DNA from 4 places in the Streptomyces sp. NPDC012510 genome. Region 4 is predicted to be linked to each of the others. Evidence: riboswitches for the same ligand, from Rfam matches in the RefSeq annotation. Region 4 holds a riboswitch; each other region holds the start of a gene.

What was found. Region 4 has a riboswitch for cyclic di-AMP ahead of ACFY9I_RS06960 (NlpC/P60 family protein). Riboswitches for the same ligand answer to the same signal wherever they lie in the genome.
Region 1: another riboswitch for cyclic di-AMP. It lies ahead of ACFY9I_RS07915 (peptidoglycan DD-metalloendopeptidase family protein); the one in region 4 lies ahead of ACFY9I_RS06960 (NlpC/P60 family protein).
Region 2: another riboswitch for cyclic di-AMP. It lies ahead of ACFY9I_RS00220 (peptidoglycan DD-metalloendopeptidase family protein); the one in region 4 lies ahead of ACFY9I_RS06960 (NlpC/P60 family protein).
Region 3: another riboswitch for cyclic di-AMP. It lies ahead of ACFY9I_RS13220 (transglycosylase SLT domain-containing protein); the one in region 4 lies ahead of ACFY9I_RS06960 (NlpC/P60 family protein).

The regions. Positions count from the first base shown of each region.
Region 1 is NZ_JBIBEN010000004.1:17,836-22,182, forward strand. It holds gene ACFY9I_RS07905 (PrsW family glutamic-type intramembrane protease) at 1-340, shown strand, start outside; gene ACFY9I_RS07910 (aldo/keto reductase) at 462-1,406, opposite strand; gene ACFY9I_RS07915 (peptidoglycan DD-metalloendopeptidase family protein) at 1,623-2,687, opposite strand; cyclic di-AMP (ydaO/yuaA leader) riboswitch at 2,699-2,856, opposite strand; gene ACFY9I_RS07920 (SpoIIE family protein phosphatase) at 3,125-4,246, opposite strand; gene ribA (GTP cyclohydrolase II RibA) at 4,332-4,347, opposite strand, start outside.
Region 2 is NZ_JBIBEN010000001.1:53,344-57,690, reverse strand. It holds gene ACFY9I_RS00225 (alpha-galactosidase) at 89-2,164, shown strand; cyclic di-AMP (ydaO/yuaA leader) riboswitch at 2,467-2,625, shown strand; gene ACFY9I_RS00220 (peptidoglycan DD-metalloendopeptidase family protein) at 2,630-3,643, shown strand; gene ACFY9I_RS00215 (DUF6250 domain-containing protein) at 3,859-4,347, shown strand, end outside.
Region 3 is NZ_JBIBEN010000006.1:129,523-133,869, reverse strand. It holds gene ACFY9I_RS13225 (polyprenyl synthetase family protein) at 1-470, opposite strand, end outside; cyclic di-AMP (ydaO/yuaA leader) riboswitch at 1,085-1,287, shown strand; gene ACFY9I_RS13220 (transglycosylase SLT domain-containing protein) at 1,292-2,041, shown strand; gene ACFY9I_RS13215 (Cof-type HAD-IIB family hydrolase) at 2,108-2,914, opposite strand; gene ACFY9I_RS13210 (NAD(P)-binding domain-containing protein) at 3,176-4,347, opposite strand, start outside.
Region 4 is NZ_JBIBEN010000003.1:340,528-344,874, forward strand. It holds gene ACFY9I_RS06950 (ATP-dependent Clp protease proteolytic subunit) at 92-733, shown strand; gene ACFY9I_RS06955 (hypothetical protein) at 741-1,058, shown strand; cyclic di-AMP (ydaO/yuaA leader) riboswitch at 1,413-1,624, shown strand; gene ACFY9I_RS06960 (NlpC/P60 family protein) at 1,628-2,101, shown strand; gene ACFY9I_RS06965 (DUF6328 family protein) at 2,264-2,839, shown strand; gene ACFY9I_RS06970 (ATP-binding protein) at 2,811-3,269, opposite strand; gene ACFY9I_RS06975 (Scr1 family TA system antitoxin-like transcriptional regulator) at 3,516-4,347, shown strand, end outside.

The sequences.
Region 1 (4,347 bases), on a different contig from region 4:
GTACGCGGCGCATCACTTCGGGAAGGCGGCGGCCCGGTCGGTCGGGGAGTACGAGACGTACGCGACGAAGTTGGCGTTTCTGCGGCGTCGGGGACTGCGAGGGCGGGCCGGAGGTGACTTCGCGCTCAGGGAGCGGGAGTTGCTGTTCGAGCTGTGGCGCAGGCGCGGGGTGGCTCGGCCTGCGATGGGGTACGCGGGGCGGGGAGTGGGGGCCCGTGGGTACGGGTACGGCTGGTATGCCCACGGGGGGTACGCGCACGGCGGGTACGGGTCGGCGTACGGCCAGCCCTTGGGGTACGGGATGGCGGCGTATCCGGGGTACAACCCGTACCGGTACTAGGGCTTCGCGGGTCGCTGTGGGGGTGCGGTGGTGGGGCGGCGCTGGTTCAACTGTGGTCGTGCGCGCAGTTCCCCGCGCCCATTGGGGGCGCGGGCTGCACGTTCGACCGGGGAGCGGTGCTCTACGCCGACGCCTCGGTCAAACGGTCGAGTTCCTCGGGCGTGAGGGTGAGGTCGGCGACGGCCAGGAGCGGCGGGAGTTGGTCCGGGGTGCGCGCGGAGGCGATCGGGGCCGTGATCGTCGGCTGGGCGGTGAGCCAGGCGAGGGCGACGGTGGCGGGGGCCACGCCGCGGGCCTCGGCGATCTCGTCGAGGGCGCTGAGGACACGGAGGCCGGTCGGGCTGTCGAGGTACGCGCCGGCGCCGGCGGCCCGGGGGCTGTCGACGGTGGTGCCGGGCCGGTACTTGCCCGTGAGGAAGCCCTTGGCGAGGGCGAAGTAGGGGACGCCGGAGAGGCCGTGTCCGGCGGCGAGGCTCTGGAGGGGGCCCTCGTAGGTGTCCCGTGAGACCAGGTTGTAGTGCGGCTGGAGCGCCACATAGCGGGCCAGGCCCTCGGCCTCCGAGAACTCCAGGGAGGCCTTCAGGCGCTCGGGGGTGATGTTGGACGCCGCTATCGCGCGGACCTTGCCGGCCTTCACCAGGTCGTCGAGGGCCGTGATGATCTCCTCGACGGGGACCTCGGGCTGGTCGAAGTGGGTGTAGTAGAGGTCGATGTGGTCCGTGTCGAGGCGGGCGAGGGAGGCGTCGGCCGCCGCCTTGATGTTGGCCGCCGTCAGCCCCTGGTACTCGGGGTGCTGGCTCACCTTGGTAGCGATGACCACGTCGGCGCGGTTGCCACGCGACTTGAGCCACCTGCCGATGATCCGCTCGGACTCGCCCCCCTCGTTGCCCTCCACCCACGCCGAGTAGGAGTCGGCGGTGTCGACGAAGTTGCCGCCCGCCGCCGCGTAGGCGTCGAGGACGGCGAAGGACTGCGCCTCGTCGGCGGTCCAGCCGAAGACGTTGCCGCCGAGGGAGAGGGGGAAGACCCTGATGTCGGACGTGCCCAGTTGGCGAAGAGTAGTCATGTCCTACGTCAACCGGTGGGGCGGACTTCCGCATTCCGGCTCGGCGTGACGTGTGCGTGAAGCGTCCGTCCCGCCGTCGTGAACCGCCGTCGTGAACGGCCGTCGTGAACGGCCATCGTGAACCGCCCCCGGGAACCGCCCTGGGGACCGTCCCTGGGAACGACGAACGCCGCGTGGTCCTCGCGGACTTACGCGGCGTACGAGTCGGTCGGTTCCCTACGGGTTCAGGCCCTTGCTGCGCAGCCATGCCGCCGGGTCGATGCCGCTGCTGGAGCCGCCGGGGTGGACCTCCATGTGGAGGTGGGCGCCGGTGACGTTGCCCGTGGCGCCGACGCGGCCGATGACGTCGCCGGTGGCGACCTTCTGGCCGACGCTGACGCCGATGGAGGACTGGTGGGCGTACCAGATCTCGGTGCCGTCATCGAGGGTGAGCACGGTCTTGTAGCCGTAGGAACCCTCGTACCCGGCCTGCGTGATGGTGCCGCTGTGGACGGCCTTGATGAGGGTGCCCGTGGGAGCGGCGAAGTCGAGGCCGGTGTGGTAGCCGGAGGACCAGTAGGGGCCGGCCTGACCGAAGGTGGAGGTGAGGGTGTAGGAGGAGGTGGGGAGCGCGAACTGCTTGGCGAGGGCCGCGAGGCGCTCGGCTTCCTTCTTCCGCTCGGCCTCCTCCGCCGCCTTCTTCTTCGCGGCGGCTTCCTTGGCCTCGGCTTCCTTCTTCTCCTCGGCGGCCTGCTCGGCGGCCTTGTTCGCGGCGGCCGTCTGGGCGGCCTCGGCGGTGGCCTTGTCGAACGCGTCCTGCTGGGACTCGGCCTGTGCCATGATGCGGGCGCGCAGCGCCTCGCCGGCGTTGGCGGTGCCCTGCTCGGTGTCGGCGGCGATCAGACCGGCGCTGCTGAGGGGGGTCGTGGAGGCCTGGGGCTCCGGCTCCTCGGCGTCGTCCTCGAAGACCGAGCCGACGTTCGGCATGTCGGGCAGCGATATGGACACCGGGGCCTTGCCGGACTGCGCGCTGGCCATGCCGGCGCCGCTGACGGCGGCTATGACACCGACGCCCAGGACCGTGGAGCTGCGGGCGAGACCGCCACGGGCGAGTACGCCGCCGCTCTTCTTGGCGACGCGGTGCCGACCGCGAACGGGGCGAATGGACTCCTCGGTGGGGTTCCACTCCTGCCAGGGGCCCTCGTTGTCGCTGCTGTAGCTGCCGTAGCCGAACGTCTGGCTGTCGCCATCGCGTTGGCTCGGTACGAACGGGGCTTCGGTCGCGGACCGGTTCGACGCCACGTGGGCGTACTCCTTTCCTTCCTTCTCGCCTACCGGGTTAGCTGACGGGTTCGGAGCAGGAAGGTCTCCTACGCGCGTAAACCTGACGTGCTGCCACGACGGTTTGCGCGCGATTCACCCCAGGGTGGTGGTTCCCCGGTTCCCTTGCGGGATTCGGCGCGTGAGCACGGAGCCGTCTCTTGTGACGGCTGGGACGACCGCGCTGCGTTATCGAACGTTAATAGACGGGGGTACTCCATTCCAAGCTGTTCCTGATGATCGTTCCGGCTTCCGCCGTGGACTTTACGGGTCATGAGGGGTGGAAAACGGGCGAGTTGACCCTGACTCGGGAGTAACAATCGCGCTGACAGTACGCAAGTCGCTATACGGAGCAAGGTCGGATGGACACGCTCGGTGACAGCGGGCGTGGAAGATGTGAGAGAGACGTGTCGGAGGGGTCAGGAGCGGCGGATCGCCAGAAGGGCCATGTCGTCCGTCGTGCGGTCGCCCGTGTGCCGGCGCACCTCCTCCGCGAGGGTCGTCAAGAGGACGCGCGGTCCGGGGAACGTACGGCCGGACAGGCGCTCGGCCGGGTCGTAGAAGACGCCGTGGCTGTCGCGGGCCTCCGAGAGGCCGTCGGTGTAGAAGAGGAGGGTGGCGCCGGGCGGGAACCCGGTCTCCTCGGCGCGGTCGGGCCAGGTGCCCACATCGTCCAGGCCGAGCGGGAGCGCGGGGTGCGGGGCGTCCAGGGTGCGCAGGGTGCCGTCGGCGTGCAGCAGCAGGGGGGACGGATGGCCTCGGTTGACGATCCGGGCACGTCCGGAGCCATGCGGGAACTCGGCCAGGACCGCCGTGACGAACCCCTCGTACTCGACGTTGGCGTCCCGTCGCGCGGCTTCCCGCCGCGTCGCTTCCCGGGCCAGCGCCCGTTCCAGCCGCTGGGCGACCGCTTCGAGCGTCGACTCCTGCTCGGCCGCCTCCCGGAACGCGCCGATCAGCACGGCCACCGCCGAGACCGCCCCCAGCCCCTTGCCACGCACATCGCCCACGATCAGCCGTACCCCGTGGGGTGAGTCCTGCACCGCGTAGAGATCGCCCCCGATCGACGCCCCGGCCTGCGCGGCCTCGTACCGCGCGGCGATCTCCAGCCCGCCGATCCGCTCCTGCGGCACCGGCAGGACCGCCCGCTGCGCCGCCGCGGCGATCTCGCGGGCGGTGGCGAGCCGGGCGTCGCTGCGGCGGACGAGACGGTTGATGAGCACGGCCAGCGCGGCGACGGTGGCCACCGTCGCGATCTCCGTGATCGCGTCCTCATGGCCCGCGTCGTCGTAGTAGAGCCGTACGGCGGTGATGCCGGCGACCGAGGCGACGCCGGTGATCACCGTGCCGCGCAGCGAGAAGAGCGGGGCCGCGACGAGGGGCGCGGCCGTGAAGAAGGGGACCGCCGTGAAGTCGCGCGGGGTGAAGTGGTCGTAGAAGAGGCCCGTGGCGATCAGCAGGACGGGGAGAACACGGGCGAGCGCACGGGTGTACGAGAACCGCCGGCCGACCGACTCCCTCGCACCCTCTGGCTGCCCCACGGATACAGGGTTTCCGGGGTGGGAGTGCGGGGCTAGTCGGCGGGGCCGAGTGGGCTAGTGGTCATCCCGCTGGTCAGCCCGCCGGTCAGCCCGCTGTTATT
Region 2 (4,347 bases), on a different contig from region 4:
CAGTTGTCCACAGGCCCGGACGGGCGCCCGCCACCACCTGCGATGATGTTGGCGCCCGATCGCACCTGTTCGAACCTGTGGGGTCTTGATGTTGGAAATCGGCGCAGACGGCCGGACCTGGCTTCTCACGGGGCCCAGGAGCAGTTATGCCCTGCGGCTCACCGAGAACGACGAGCTGCTGCACCTGCACTGGGGTCCCCGGATCACGCTCGCCGACGCCGAGGAGCTGGCCGCCCGGCAGCAGTTGCCGTACTGGCCCTTCGAGGCCCCGCTGGACGGACACGAGGAGTACCCCGTCGAGGGCGGCCCTCGTTTCACCCGCCCCGCCCTCTCCGTGCGCACCGACGAGCGGCGAGGCACGGAGTGGACCTTCCAGGCGTACGAGGCCGAGGGCGACGAGCTGCGGCTGCGGTTCACCGACGGCGGCCTGGGGATCACCCTGCACTACCGGATGCGCGACGACGTGGTAGAGCGCTGGGTCGGCCTCGTCAACGAAGGACCGGCGGTGGAGCTGCTGCGGGCCGACTCGGCGACGTGGACGCTGCCGCGGCGCGAGGACGAGGCCTGGCGGCTGTCCCAGCTGCACGGGCGGTGGGCCGCCGAGTCCCGCCTGGTGCGTGGGGAGCTCACCTATGGCGAGAAGGTCATCGGCAGCCGGCGCGGCCACACCGGGCACCAGCACCTGCCCTGGGTCGCCCTCGACACCGACGCCACCGAGGAGCGCGGTGAGGTCTACGGCTGCGCCCTGGGCTGGTCCGGGTCGTGGCGGATCGCGGTCGCCCAACTCCCGGACGCGCGCGTGCAGATCACCGGTGGCGCCGGTTACGACGAGTCCGGGCTGCTGAGGCTGGGGACCGGTGGGACGTTCACCACGCCCGTCTTCGCCGGTCTGTGGAGCGACGGCGGCTTCGGCGGGGCGAGCCGAGCCTGGCACGCCTATCAGCGGGCGTACGTCATCCCGGACGCCGACCAGGACCGGCCGGTGCTCTTCAACTCCTGGGAGGCCACCGAGTTCGACATCTCGGAGGAGCAGCAGGGGGCGCTCGCGCGGCGAGCGGCGGCCATCGGGGTCGAGCTGTTCGTGGTGGACGACGGTTGGTTCGGGACGCGGACCAGCGACCGGGCCGGGCTCGGCGACTGGACCCCCAACCCGGACCGCTTCCCGAAAGGCCTGAAGCCACTCGCCGACTATGTGCACGCGCTCGACATGCGGTTCGGCATCTGGGTGGAGCCCGAGATGGTCAACCCGGACAGCGAGCTGTATCGGGCGCATCCCGAATGGGCGCAGTTCCAGTCAGGACGAAAGAGGACAGAACTACGCAATCAGCTCGTTCTCAATCTCGCACGCGAGGACGTCCAGGAGTACCTCTGGGAGCGGCTGGACGCCCTCCTGTCCAGCGCGCCGATCGACTATGTGAAGTGGGACTTCAACCGCTGCTTCACCGACGCCGGCTGGCCCGGGGAGCCGTATCCGCAGAAGCTGTGGGTCGAGCACGTGCACGCCTTCTACACCCTGCTGGACCGGCTGCGGGCCGCGCATCCCGGCGTCGCCTTCGAGTCGTGCTCGGGCGGTGGCGGCCGCATCGATCTCGGGGTCATGGCGCGGACGGACCAGGTGTGGACCTCCGACAACACCGACCCGCTCGACCGGCTCGCCATCCAGCACGGCTTCAGCCAGATCCACCCGGCCCGGGTCATGGCCGCATGGGTCACCGACAGCCCGAACAACCAGCTCAACGGCCGGGCCAGCTCGCTGCGGTTCCGTTTCGTCAGCGCCATGGCGGGTGTGCTGGGGGTCGGCGGCGACCTCACCGAGTGGACCGAGGAGGAGCTGGCCGAGGCGCGGGACTGGGTGGAGCTGTACAAGGAGATCCGGCCGGTCGTCCAGCGTGGCGACCTCTACCGGCTGCGTGCGCCGACGGGTGGGCTGAGCGCTGTGCAGTACGTCCACGGTGACGAGGTAGTCGTCCTGGCCTGGCTGCAGGCCCAGCACTACGGCGAGCCGCCGGCCCCGCTCCGGCTGCGTGGCCTCGACCCGACAAAACACTATGAATGCCGAGAAACGGGCGAAGTGTACCGAGGTGGCGTGCTGTTGCATCACGGGCTGCGGACGGGGTTGCGTGGCGACTTCGATGCGACGGTTATCCGCCTGTGTCGCAGATGAGTGAACTGTCCGAAATTGAGCGGTAATTCCAACAAGCCCTGAAATAAAGCCTACTGGCGCGTAGGTGCGTGAGCAGCGTCATATTCGTGACCCTCTGTCGCCGCCATGTCCACGTAATTCGTAGGTGGTTCCAGGGCGGTTGGAAAACGCCGAAGACCGGTCTTTTACGGAGCGTCATCATGAATTGAGGTAAGGATCAGAGGAAAAGACGCACAGGAAGTCCCAATGGTTGTCTCTGTAGGCACAAGTCGCTTACGTTCTGCGTCAATCCGGACGGACGCCCAATCCTGCCGCCGACCGGAGCCGCGTACCGACCCGATCCACGGCAGGAGCGGGGGACCCACAGGTAGTACCGCCTGTTCCGGTTCCCGGAACGGCTAGGGGTATAGCCGTGCGCAAGCACGGCCGGGCATCTCCAGCCCGCACCCGACAGCTCACCTCGCAGGCGCCGGAGAGGAATTCGTCATGCCCGCGAAGGGTAAGCACCGCCGTCCGAAGTCCCAGCGTTTCACCCGCTCGATCGCCGCGGCCGGCACCGGTGGCGCGGCACTCGCACTGCCGTTGATCGGGGCCGCCGGCGCCCATGCCGCGACCCCGACGGCCGCGGTCTCCGACGTCTCCGAGAAGACGGCCGCGGTGGCGCCCGAGAAGGCCGTGGCCCAGGCGGGCGCGCGGATCGAGCAGGCCGAGAAGGCCGCACAAGCGCAGAGGACCGCCACCAAGAAGGCGACGACCAGGACCTACTCGGTGAAGGTCGGCGACTACCTCTCGAAGATCGCGGACGAGCAGGACGTCGAAGGGGGCTGGAAGCGGCTCTACTCGGACAACCGTGAGGCCATCGGCTCCGACCCGTCGCTGATCCACCCGGGCCTGAAGCTCACGATCGGTGGCCAGGCCCCGTCGAGCGGCACGTCGAAGGCGCCGACGACCGGGTCGTCGCAGTCCTCGAAGTCCTCCCAGTCGTCCCAGTCCTCCCAGTCGTCGAAGTCCTCCGGCTCCTCGACGCAGAAGGCGAAGGACACCCAGGCGTCGACCTCCACGTCGAACAACCAGTCCTCCTCGTCCAACGGCTCCGGCTTCAGCTCGCCCATCCAGGGCGCCACTGTGGGCACCGCGTACAAGATCGCAGGCAGCATGTGGTCCAGCGGTTACCACACGGGTGTCGACTTCGTGGCTCCGACCGGTACGAGCCTCAGGGCCGTGGGCGCGGGCACCGTCGTCTCGGCCGGCTGGGGCGGCGCGTACGGCAACCAGGTCGTCGTCAAGCTCGCCGACGGCTACTACGCCCAGTACGCCCACCTCTCGTCGATCTCCGTCTCCGCGGGGCAGTCGGTGAGCGGCGGCCAGCAGATCGGCCTCTCCGGGGCGACCGGCAACGTCACCGGCCCGCACCTCCACTTCGAGATCCGCACCACGCCGAACTACGGCTCGGACATCGACCCGCTGGCCTACCTGCGGTCGAAGGGCGTCGGCGTCTGACGCGTCCGTCCGCACCACCGTTCGCCCCGAAGGCCGGGCCCCGTGATCCCCGGGGTCCGGCCTTCGGCGCGGGTGCCTCGGGGTGCGGGTCGTGAGGGCTGTGTCGCGGTTCTGTGGCTTGGCCGACCGGGGGCTCGACAGTGGGGTGTCAGTAGGGACACAGTGATCGCCGAAAGCGCTTTCTTCGATCTTTTGATCCCTGGAGAAGGAGTCTCATGACCACACGCAGAGCCTTCGGAGCCGTAGCCGCCGGTGCCGTCGTCGCGGCGCTCGCTCCCCCCGGGGCCGCGCGTGCGGCTTCGCGCCGGGGGAGGCGGCGGCTGTTCGCGGCGGACGACTTCCGGTGCGGACTGAGGCAGTGGGCCGTGGAGTTGGAGCGGGGTGGCTCGGTCACCGCTGCGGGCGGGGTGCTGGACGTCGATGTGCCGGCCGGGGCCACGGTGTGGTTCCGGCGAAGCCTGGAAGGGCCGTACGTCGTCGAGTACACGGCCACGCCGGTCTCCGAGGGCGGCGTCAACGACCGCGTCTCCGATCTCAACAACTTCTGGAACGCCGTCGACGTGCGCTCACCCGAAGATCTTTTCGCCACTCCGCGCGGTGGCGCACTCGCCGAGTACGACTATCTGAAGACGTACTACTCGGGCTACGGGGCCAACTACAACACCACGACACGGCTGCGTCGTTACGTCGGCGAGGCAGGGGTG
Region 3 (4,347 bases), on a different contig from region 4:
AGGATCTGTCCGGTGACCAGCCGCTCGAAGGCCTCGGCCTGGATGCGGACGGCGTCGGGGCCGAGGTCGGCGAGGACGTGCGAGGCGCGGGCGAAGAGGAAGTCACCGGTGAGGACGGCCAGCGAATTGTCCCAGCGGGCGTTCGCGCTCGGCACGCCCCGGCGCACCTCGGCCTCGTCCATCACGTCGTCGTGGTACAGCGTGGCCAGATGGGTCAGCTCGACCACCACCGCCGAGGGCACGACACCCGGCGCGTACGGGTCGCCGAACTGCGCCGCGAGCATCACCAGCAGGGGCCGGAACCGCTTGCCGCCCGCCCGCAGCAGGTGCTGGGCAGCCTCCTGGATGAAGGGGACCTCGCTCTTGGTGGCCTCGAGCAGACCCTCCTCGACGGCCACCATTCCGGCCTGGACATCGGCTTCGAGAGCCTGGTCCCGCGCGCTCAGCCCAAACGGCTCGACGACGGTCACGAGGGTTCTCCTGTCTGCTGACGTCTGCTGACGGTCACACGGTCGGTCTAGGTCGGTCTCACGGTCGATGACAAAGTTTGTCGATCTGTCGCTGCCATCACCCGAGTCAGCGTATCCGGTCACCTTTCGATCACCACGAGCGCCCACGGCTTCGCCCCGGGTGGTATGGGACCGCACGCTCCCTATTCTTGATCAACTGGTACGCGCCGATATCCACCGACGCGCGTACGGCGCCGGCGCGCGAGGCCCCGGGTGCCCGCCCGCGCTCCACAGACGCCTCGCTCCCCGCGGTCGACCGAGCCGTGCCCACGACGCTCGCCACCCGGTCCAAGTTGCCCGATTTGCCACTTAATCCGCACTTCGCCCCACTCCTCCCGTGAGTTGGGTCACCCGCCCCCTGCGTCACACTCTTACCCCACTCCGACCGCTTCTCCTTTGCGGTAGGCAAGTTGAGCCGAAAATTCACACCCCCAACCGGGGTCGAATCACAGCAAACTCAAGGTCAACTGGACCAAACCGCCAAACCAGGACTTGTTCCGATCGTGTGCTCTCGCATACGTTCACACCCCGTCCGGACGGACCGCCGAATCCTGCCGCCGCCCGGACTCCCCACCCATCACCACTCATCCACGCACGGCAGGAGCGGGGGACCCAGGCAAGCCGCCGGTCCGTCTTTCCCCATCGGACCGGCTCGGGGTGAAGCCGCACGGGTAGCCCGGCGGACGCCGCACGCACAGGCGGCCGCCGGACGACGCGCACGGCCGGGCATCTCCAGCCCGAACCCGACAGCTCACCTCGCAGGCGACGGAGAGGAATCCGCCATGCCCGCACGAGGCAAACACCGTCGTCCCAGAAACAACGCGCTGACCCGTGGCGTCATCGCCGCCGGAACGGGAGGGGCCGCACTCGCCCTCCCGCTCACGGTCGCCACGACCGCGAACGCCGCGGCCCCGACCCAGGCCGCCACCGCCCCCCAGTCCGCCCCGCAGTCGGCGCCGGCCGCCGCGGCCAAGTCCGTGACGCACACCGTGGTCTCCGGTGACACGCTCTCGTCGATCGCCCGCAAGCACGGTACGAGCGGCGGCTGGCAGCGGCTCTACAAGGACAACCGCGCCGCGGTCGGCGACGACCCCGGCCTGATCCGCCCCGGCCTGAAGCTGAAGGTGAAGTCGACGAAGTCGTCCACGGCCGCCAAGTCCTCGACGACGTCCAAGGCCTCCACGCCCATACAGGTGACGGTGAAGACGTACCCGAACAACCTCGACGGCTGGATCCGCGAGTCGCTGGACATCATGGAGCAAAAGGGAATTCCCGGGACGTACGACGGGATCTACCGCAACATCATGCGTGAGTCGTCGGGCAACCCGCAGGCCATCAACAACTGGGACTCCAACGCCGCCGCTGGCACCCCGTCGAAGGGCCTCCTCCAGGTCATCGACCCGACCTTCGCCGCGTACCACGTCTCCGGCACCCCGTACGACCCCTACGACCCGGTCGCGAACATCACGGCGGCGTGCAACTACGCCGCCGACCGGTACGGCTCGATCGACAACGTGTTCGGTCCTTACTGAGGCCACCGAGCCCTCGGGCTCCCCTCCTCGTTCCCCTGGGCCGGCGGGCCCAGGGGAACGCCGCGTTCAACGGAACAGCCGGTCCAGCACCACCGCGATCCCGTCGTCCTCGTTGGAGAGGGTCACCTCGTCGGCGACGGCCTTCAGTTCGGGGTGGGCGTTGGCCATGGCGACCCCGCGGGCGGCCCAGTCGAACATCGGGATGTCGTTGGGCATGTCACCGAAGGCGATGGTCTCGTCCGGGGTCAGCCCGAGGTGTTCGGCGGCCAGGGCGAGGCCCGTCGCCTTGGTGATGCCGCATGGCTGGAGTTCGACGGTGCCGGGCCCCGACATGGTGACCGTCGCCAGCGAACCCACCGCCGTACGCGCCGCCGAGGCCAAGTCGTCGTCCGACAGATACGGGTGGCGCAGCAGCACCTTGCTGATCGGCTCGCACCACAGGTCGTCCCGGCGCGGCACGCGTACGGCGGGCAGCGTGGGGTGCGGCATCAGGTAGCCGGGCTCGATCAGGGTGAGGCCGTCGACCCCGTCCTGGTCGACGGCCGCGTACACCTGTCCGACCTCGGCCTCGATCTTGCCGAGCGCGGTCTCGGCGAGTTCCCTGTCCAGGGTGACGGACCAGAGCAGCCGGTCCGCGCCGTGGTCGTACAACTGCGCGCCCTGTCCGCACACCGCGAGCCCCCTGCCGCCGAGGTCCTCCAGCAGCGGTCGTACTCTCGGCGCCGGCCGTCCCGTCACCACAAGGTGCTGAGCACCGGCCTCCGTGGCCCGCGCCAGCGCGGCGAGGGACCGGTCGGAGAGCGTGTCGTCACTGCGCAGGAGCGTTCCGTCCAGGTCAGTGGCGATGAGTGAATATGCGGTGGGAGCGGCCATGATCAGAGAATACGGATGCGGCGCCCCATCGGTTCGACGCGAACCGGACGACGTCCGGCATCCCGACGCCCCAGTGGGCCGTACGTCAACTCGCCTTCACAGAATGAAAGTTCAGCGGTCTGTTGACAGCCGACCCGGCCCCTCCGCCCGGCAAGGCCTCAGGGCCGACCTCGAAGGGGGCGAAGGCCCGGAAGGCGCCGAGGGCCCGGAAGGGTCGCGGGGGCTTCGCGACCGAGCCCCCGGCGCCCCGACGCCCCGGTCTCACCCGTGCGCCGAAGCCAGATGCCGAGCCAGCCGAGGCGACGCGAACTCGGTCCCGCACACGAACCGCATCACCGGCCCGTAGGACCCCGCCGCCGGCAACCCGGTGAAGTACAGCCCGGGTATCGACGACCGGAACCCGGCCCCGAGGACCGGCGTCCCCCGGCTCGTCCCCAGCTCCGTACGGAGTTCATGCCCCAGGAACCCCATCGCCCCCAGGTCAACCCGGTACCCGGTCGCCGCGATGACGTGGTCGCCCGCCAGCTCCTCCGTACGGCCGTCGTACCCGCGCAGCACCAGCCGGGGCCGTCCGTCGATGACCCCGGCCCGCACGACCCGCTCCACCTCGCGCACCTCGACCCGCTCCTCGAACCGCTCCCGCAGCCACCACGCGCCGAGCGGCCCCAGCACCCGCCGGACCAGATAGTGCCGGGTGGCGGCGGGGAGGTACCGGTAGGGGTGCGGGTAGTAGCTGAGCGCGTACAGCGACCAGGCCCGCCCGAACGGCGACTCCGGGCGCAGCCGTGGCTGCTGCCACGGGGGCGCGCCGAAGGCCACCGCGCCCCGGCCGCGCGCCACCAGACGCACCCGCGCGCCGGCCTCGGCCGCCAGCACCGCCGTCTCCAGGGCGGACTGCCCCGCGCCCACCACGACCAGTTCCCTGTCCTTGAACCGGCTGAGGTCATGGTGCTGGGAGCTGTGTGAGACGGGCCCCGTGGGGGTGGGGCCGTCGGCGGCCGCACCCCCCAGTTCGTGCGGCAGATGCGCCAGTCCGAACAGCCCGCTCGCCACGACGACGGCCCGCGCCGCGAACAACTCACCCGAGTCCAGCTTCAGTTCGAAGCCGCCGCCCTTGCTCCGGTCCACGGAGACCACCCGTACCCGTTCGAGTTCGGGCACGAGCCGCTGCTGGAACCACTCCCCGTAGGAGATGAACGTCTCGACGGGGATGATGTCCTCGTCCGTGACGAGCCGCCGGATGCCGACGGTGTCGCAGTAGTCGGCCAGGGTGTGGCCGCGTTGCGGGGCGTCGATGTTCGAGGCCACCGGGGTCGACTTCAGGAGCATTCCGGCGGGCATGCTGTCCCGCCAACTCACCATGGGTTCACCGAAGACACGGACCGGAATGCCATGCGCCCGCAGATGGGCGGCGGTGGACAGGCCGAACGGCC
Region 4 (4,347 bases):
GGGGCCGTTTCGCTCTCGGCGTGGACTCCTTCCCCGCCACCCGTACGTACTGTACGTTCTGTACAGAACCAATTTCAGAGGAGGCGCGCCCATGCCCGCGAACCGACCGTCGGCCCGCCATGTGCTGCCCCAGTTCACCGAGCGCACTGGTGCGGGTCACCGCACTACGGATCCGTACTCGAAGCTGCTGGAAGAGCGAATCGTGTTCCTCGGAACACAGATCGACGACACGTCGGCGAACGATGTCATGGCCCAGTTCATGCACCTCGAGTACCAGGCACCGGACCGGGACATCTCGCTGTACATCAACTCGCCCGGCGGCTCGTTCAACGCGATGACTGCGCTCTACGACACGATCCGGTTCGTCACCTGCGATGTGGAGACGATCTGCCTGGGACAGGCAGGGTCGTCCGCCGCGGTGCTGCTCGCGGCGGGCACGCCGGGCAAGCGGTTCGTGCTGCCGGGGGCGCGCGTGCTGATCCACCAGCCGGCGCTGACCGATCCGGTCGAGGGCCAGGCGAGCGATCTGGCGATCCAGGCGGAGGAGTTGATGCGCAACCGCCGGAGCCTGGAGGAGATGCTCGTACGGCACACGGGGCAGACTCCGGAGCGGATCAGCGCCGATATCGAACGGCACATGTTCCTCGACGCCAAGGCGGCGGTGGAGTACGGGCTGGCCGATCGGGTGATCCCGAGCCGCAGGTCCTCGGACACGCTCCCGGCAGCGAGGTGAGGCGTCGATGCTCCCACCCGAACTGCCGCCGCTGCCCGCGCTCACCCGCGCCGAGGCGGAGCTGATCGACCGTTATCTCGACGTGGTCGACCTGCTCGGCCGCATCAACCCCGCCCGTCCCGGTGACACCTATCGCGGGTTGCGGGCGGCGCAGGCACTCGTCACCAAGGCGACCGCCCTGCGCGACGCACTCGAACTGATGCACAGGCGCGGTGAGAACGAGGTGCACGCCCCGACCCTCGCACGGGCGCTGCGGGTCCTGGACGGCGAGCGACGGGCGGCCCGCGTCGCACTGCCGCCGGAGCCGGAGGACTCACCCGCCTGAACCAGGCCGGGCTCGCCGCCTGAACCGATCACGGGTCGGTCGCCGTACTACTGACGGGGCGTCCGGCCCGGGTTCGGCGCCCTCCGGACGGCCTACCACGATCAACCCATCGGCCCATACGTCGGGAGGACCTGTGAAGTTGCGCAACATGCCTGACGAACGGCCGGAGTATGTCGTTCCGGTGCTGGTGCGGGCCTCCTCGACCCTGTGGACACAACAGCCGAAAACGGCCTGTCCACCCGAACGGGTGAGTGGTGAGTAAGACCACAAATCCCCGGTTCCGTTGGGATTTTCGGACTTCCGTGCGTCAAGATCCCTTCCTGACGACAAGCCCCCGCCACAGCGGCGGGGCGATCCGGGTGGACGCCGAGTCCTGCCGCCGCCCGGATGACCGGTCGACAGGAGTGCATCGGCAGGAGTGGAGGACCCAAGCACGACGGGTCGCCGGAACGGTCAAGCCATGACCGCACCGAGCAGCCCTTGGGGTGAAGCCGCGTCAGCGGCCGGGCAACTTCGCCAGCCCGAATCCGACAGGTCATCCTTCACAGGCGGCTGACGAAGGGTTGCGCATGACTGCGCTGAATCGTGTCCCGTCGCTGTTGACCCGGGCCGGCACGGCCTCGGCTCTCACCATCGCCGCCGTGGGCGGCAGCATCGTGGTCCCGGGCGTCGCAGCCGACGCCGAGGCCGCCACGGTGGCGTCGAAGGCACTCAAGGTCGCGGCTTCCAAGAAGGGCTCCCCGTACAAGTACGGCGCCACGGGCCCGGGCAGGTTCGACTGCTCAGGGCTGACGCTCTACTCGTTCAAGAAGGCGGGCAAGAAGCTGCCCCGTACTGCTCAGCAGCAGTACAACAAGACGAAGCACATCTCCGCGGGCAACCGCAAGCTCGGAGACCTCGTCTTCTTCCACTCGGGATCGAGCGTGTACCACGTCGGTATCTATGCCGGGAAGGGAAAGATCTGGCACTCGCCGAAGACGGGTGACGTCGTCCGGCTGCAGAAGATCTGGACGAAGAGCGTCTGGTACGGCCGGGTCCGCTGACCCACACGGGGGGCGGCGGTTCTCACGGCCGCCCCCCGGCCGCTTCTCACCCCCCGGCCGCTTCTCAACCCCTCCGGCCGCTTTCTCGACCACCCCCCGGGCCGCTCTTCGGCGCCCCTCCCCGCAGGCGTGCCACGGGCCGAACTGGTTACTCGTTCAGCCATGGCCGATGAACGCACCCGCCTCGCGCGCAACGAGACCCCCCTCGAACGAGCCGACCGCAACTTCTCCGAGTTGCTCCAGGAATTGCGGGTCACCCAGACCGGGGTGCAGATCCTCTTCGCGTTCCTGCTGACACTGGCCTTCACACCCCGATTCCCGGACCTGGACTCCTTCCAGCGCGCTACCTATGTCAGCACCCTGCTGCTGGCGGTCCTCGCGGCGGCGCTCTTCACCGCACCGGCCGCCCTGCACCGCCTGCTCTTCCAGCAGAACGCCAAGCCCCTCATCGTGCGGGTCTCCTCCCGGCTGGCCACCGCGGGCCTGGCGGTGCTGATGCCGGCCTTCGCCGGGTCGGTCATGCTCGTCGTCGATGTGACACTCAGCCGGACGGCCGGGATCACGACCGGGGTCGGCACGTTCCTCGGGTGTCTGCTTCTGTGGGTCGTGCTCCCGAAGCTGGTGGGACGCTCCGACCGCAACCGCGGCGCGGCAGGCTCGGCGCCCCGTCAGGACGAGGCGGTCCCCGTGGGCACGGGCCGGGATTCCGTCACGGCTCCTGCGGACCACCTGCCCTGACCGGCTGGGAGGAGACCGTCCACGGCAGGTCGATCGCCACCGTCTTGCCGCCTTCCCGGGTGGGTCTGACGCTCAGCCTGCCGCCGCACTCGGCGGTCAGCCAGCGGATGATGACCATGCCCCGGCCGTTGTCCTGCTGGACGGCGGCGGGCAGGCGTTTCGGAAAGCGTGGATGACTGTCGGTGACACCGATGCGCAGGTGCTCGTCCCGGTCGAGGGCGATGTCCACGGTGAAGGTGGGCGACTGACCGAGCGTGTGCTGGACGGCGTTGGTGGCGAGTTCGGACACGATCAGGCGCACGGTGTCCGCCATGTCCGTGTCGCCCGGCAGGCCCCATTCGGCCAGCACGGTGGCGACGTATTTCCGGGCAACGGACACCGAGGCGGGATCGCTCGGCAGAGTGACGGATGCTTCCTGGTGATCTGCCATGGCGAGGCGTCCCTTTCCCACGGGACCGGTGTCCGACAGGGAGCGGATGGTTCGACTACGGTCCCGGACTGGTGCTTCGCGCCAGACTGCCACTACCTGGGGTGTCACGGGTGGCGATCCACCAAGATATGCATATATCTGTCGCTCGAAGCGGTGAACTCTCCGACGGCCGAGCGTATTCGGGTGGGGTCTTCGTCCATCCTCTGTCGTCACCCCGACGTCGCGCGCCGGGCGGAAGGAGAACCCATGCGGTACGGTCCGGCGGTGCGCCGCCGCAAACTCGGTGCCGAGTTGCGTGTCCTGCGCACCCGTTCGAGTCTCACCAGTATCGAGGCGGCCCATCTCGTGGGCTGGCACCAGTCGAAGGTGAGCCGGATCGAGACGGGCGCCAGCGGGGTCAGAGCCGGGGACGTACGCAAGCTACTGGACGCGTACGGGGTCGAGGACACCGACTTACGGGAGGTGCTGCTGGCGCTGGCGGGCTCCGAGGACGGCGGTGGGCGGCACAACTGGTGGCACGCGTACCGGGGTGTACTGCCACCGACGTACCGCGACTTCATCAGCCTGGAGTCACAGGCCAGCGGGATGCGGACGCTGGAGACCTCGGTGGTGCCAGGACTTCTGCAGATCCCGGAGTACGCGCGGGCGGTGACGCGGGCCGCGGTGGAGGGGCTGGAAGACGACAAACTCGACGCGCTCGTGGAAGTGCGGCTCGCGCGACAGGAAGTGCTGCGCGGGGAACCGCCGATGGAGCTGAGCGCCGTGCTCGACGAGGGCGTTCTCCGGCGCGAGGTGGGCGGCCCCGAGACCATGGCCCGGCAACTGGACCGTCTGGTCGAGGCGGCACGGCTGCCTCAGGTGCGACTACAGGTACTGCCGTTCACTGCGGGGGCACACATCGGCATCACCGGTCCTTTCGTAATTTTCTCATTTCGGAGCACATCAGATCTGGACGTGGTTGTTCTCGACCACTTGACGAGTAGCCTCTACCTCGAACGGAAAGAAGACCTCAAGGCTTATGTCGAGGCCTTCAACACCCTTCAGATCCACGCCCTTTCACCCGAGGACTCGTTGGATT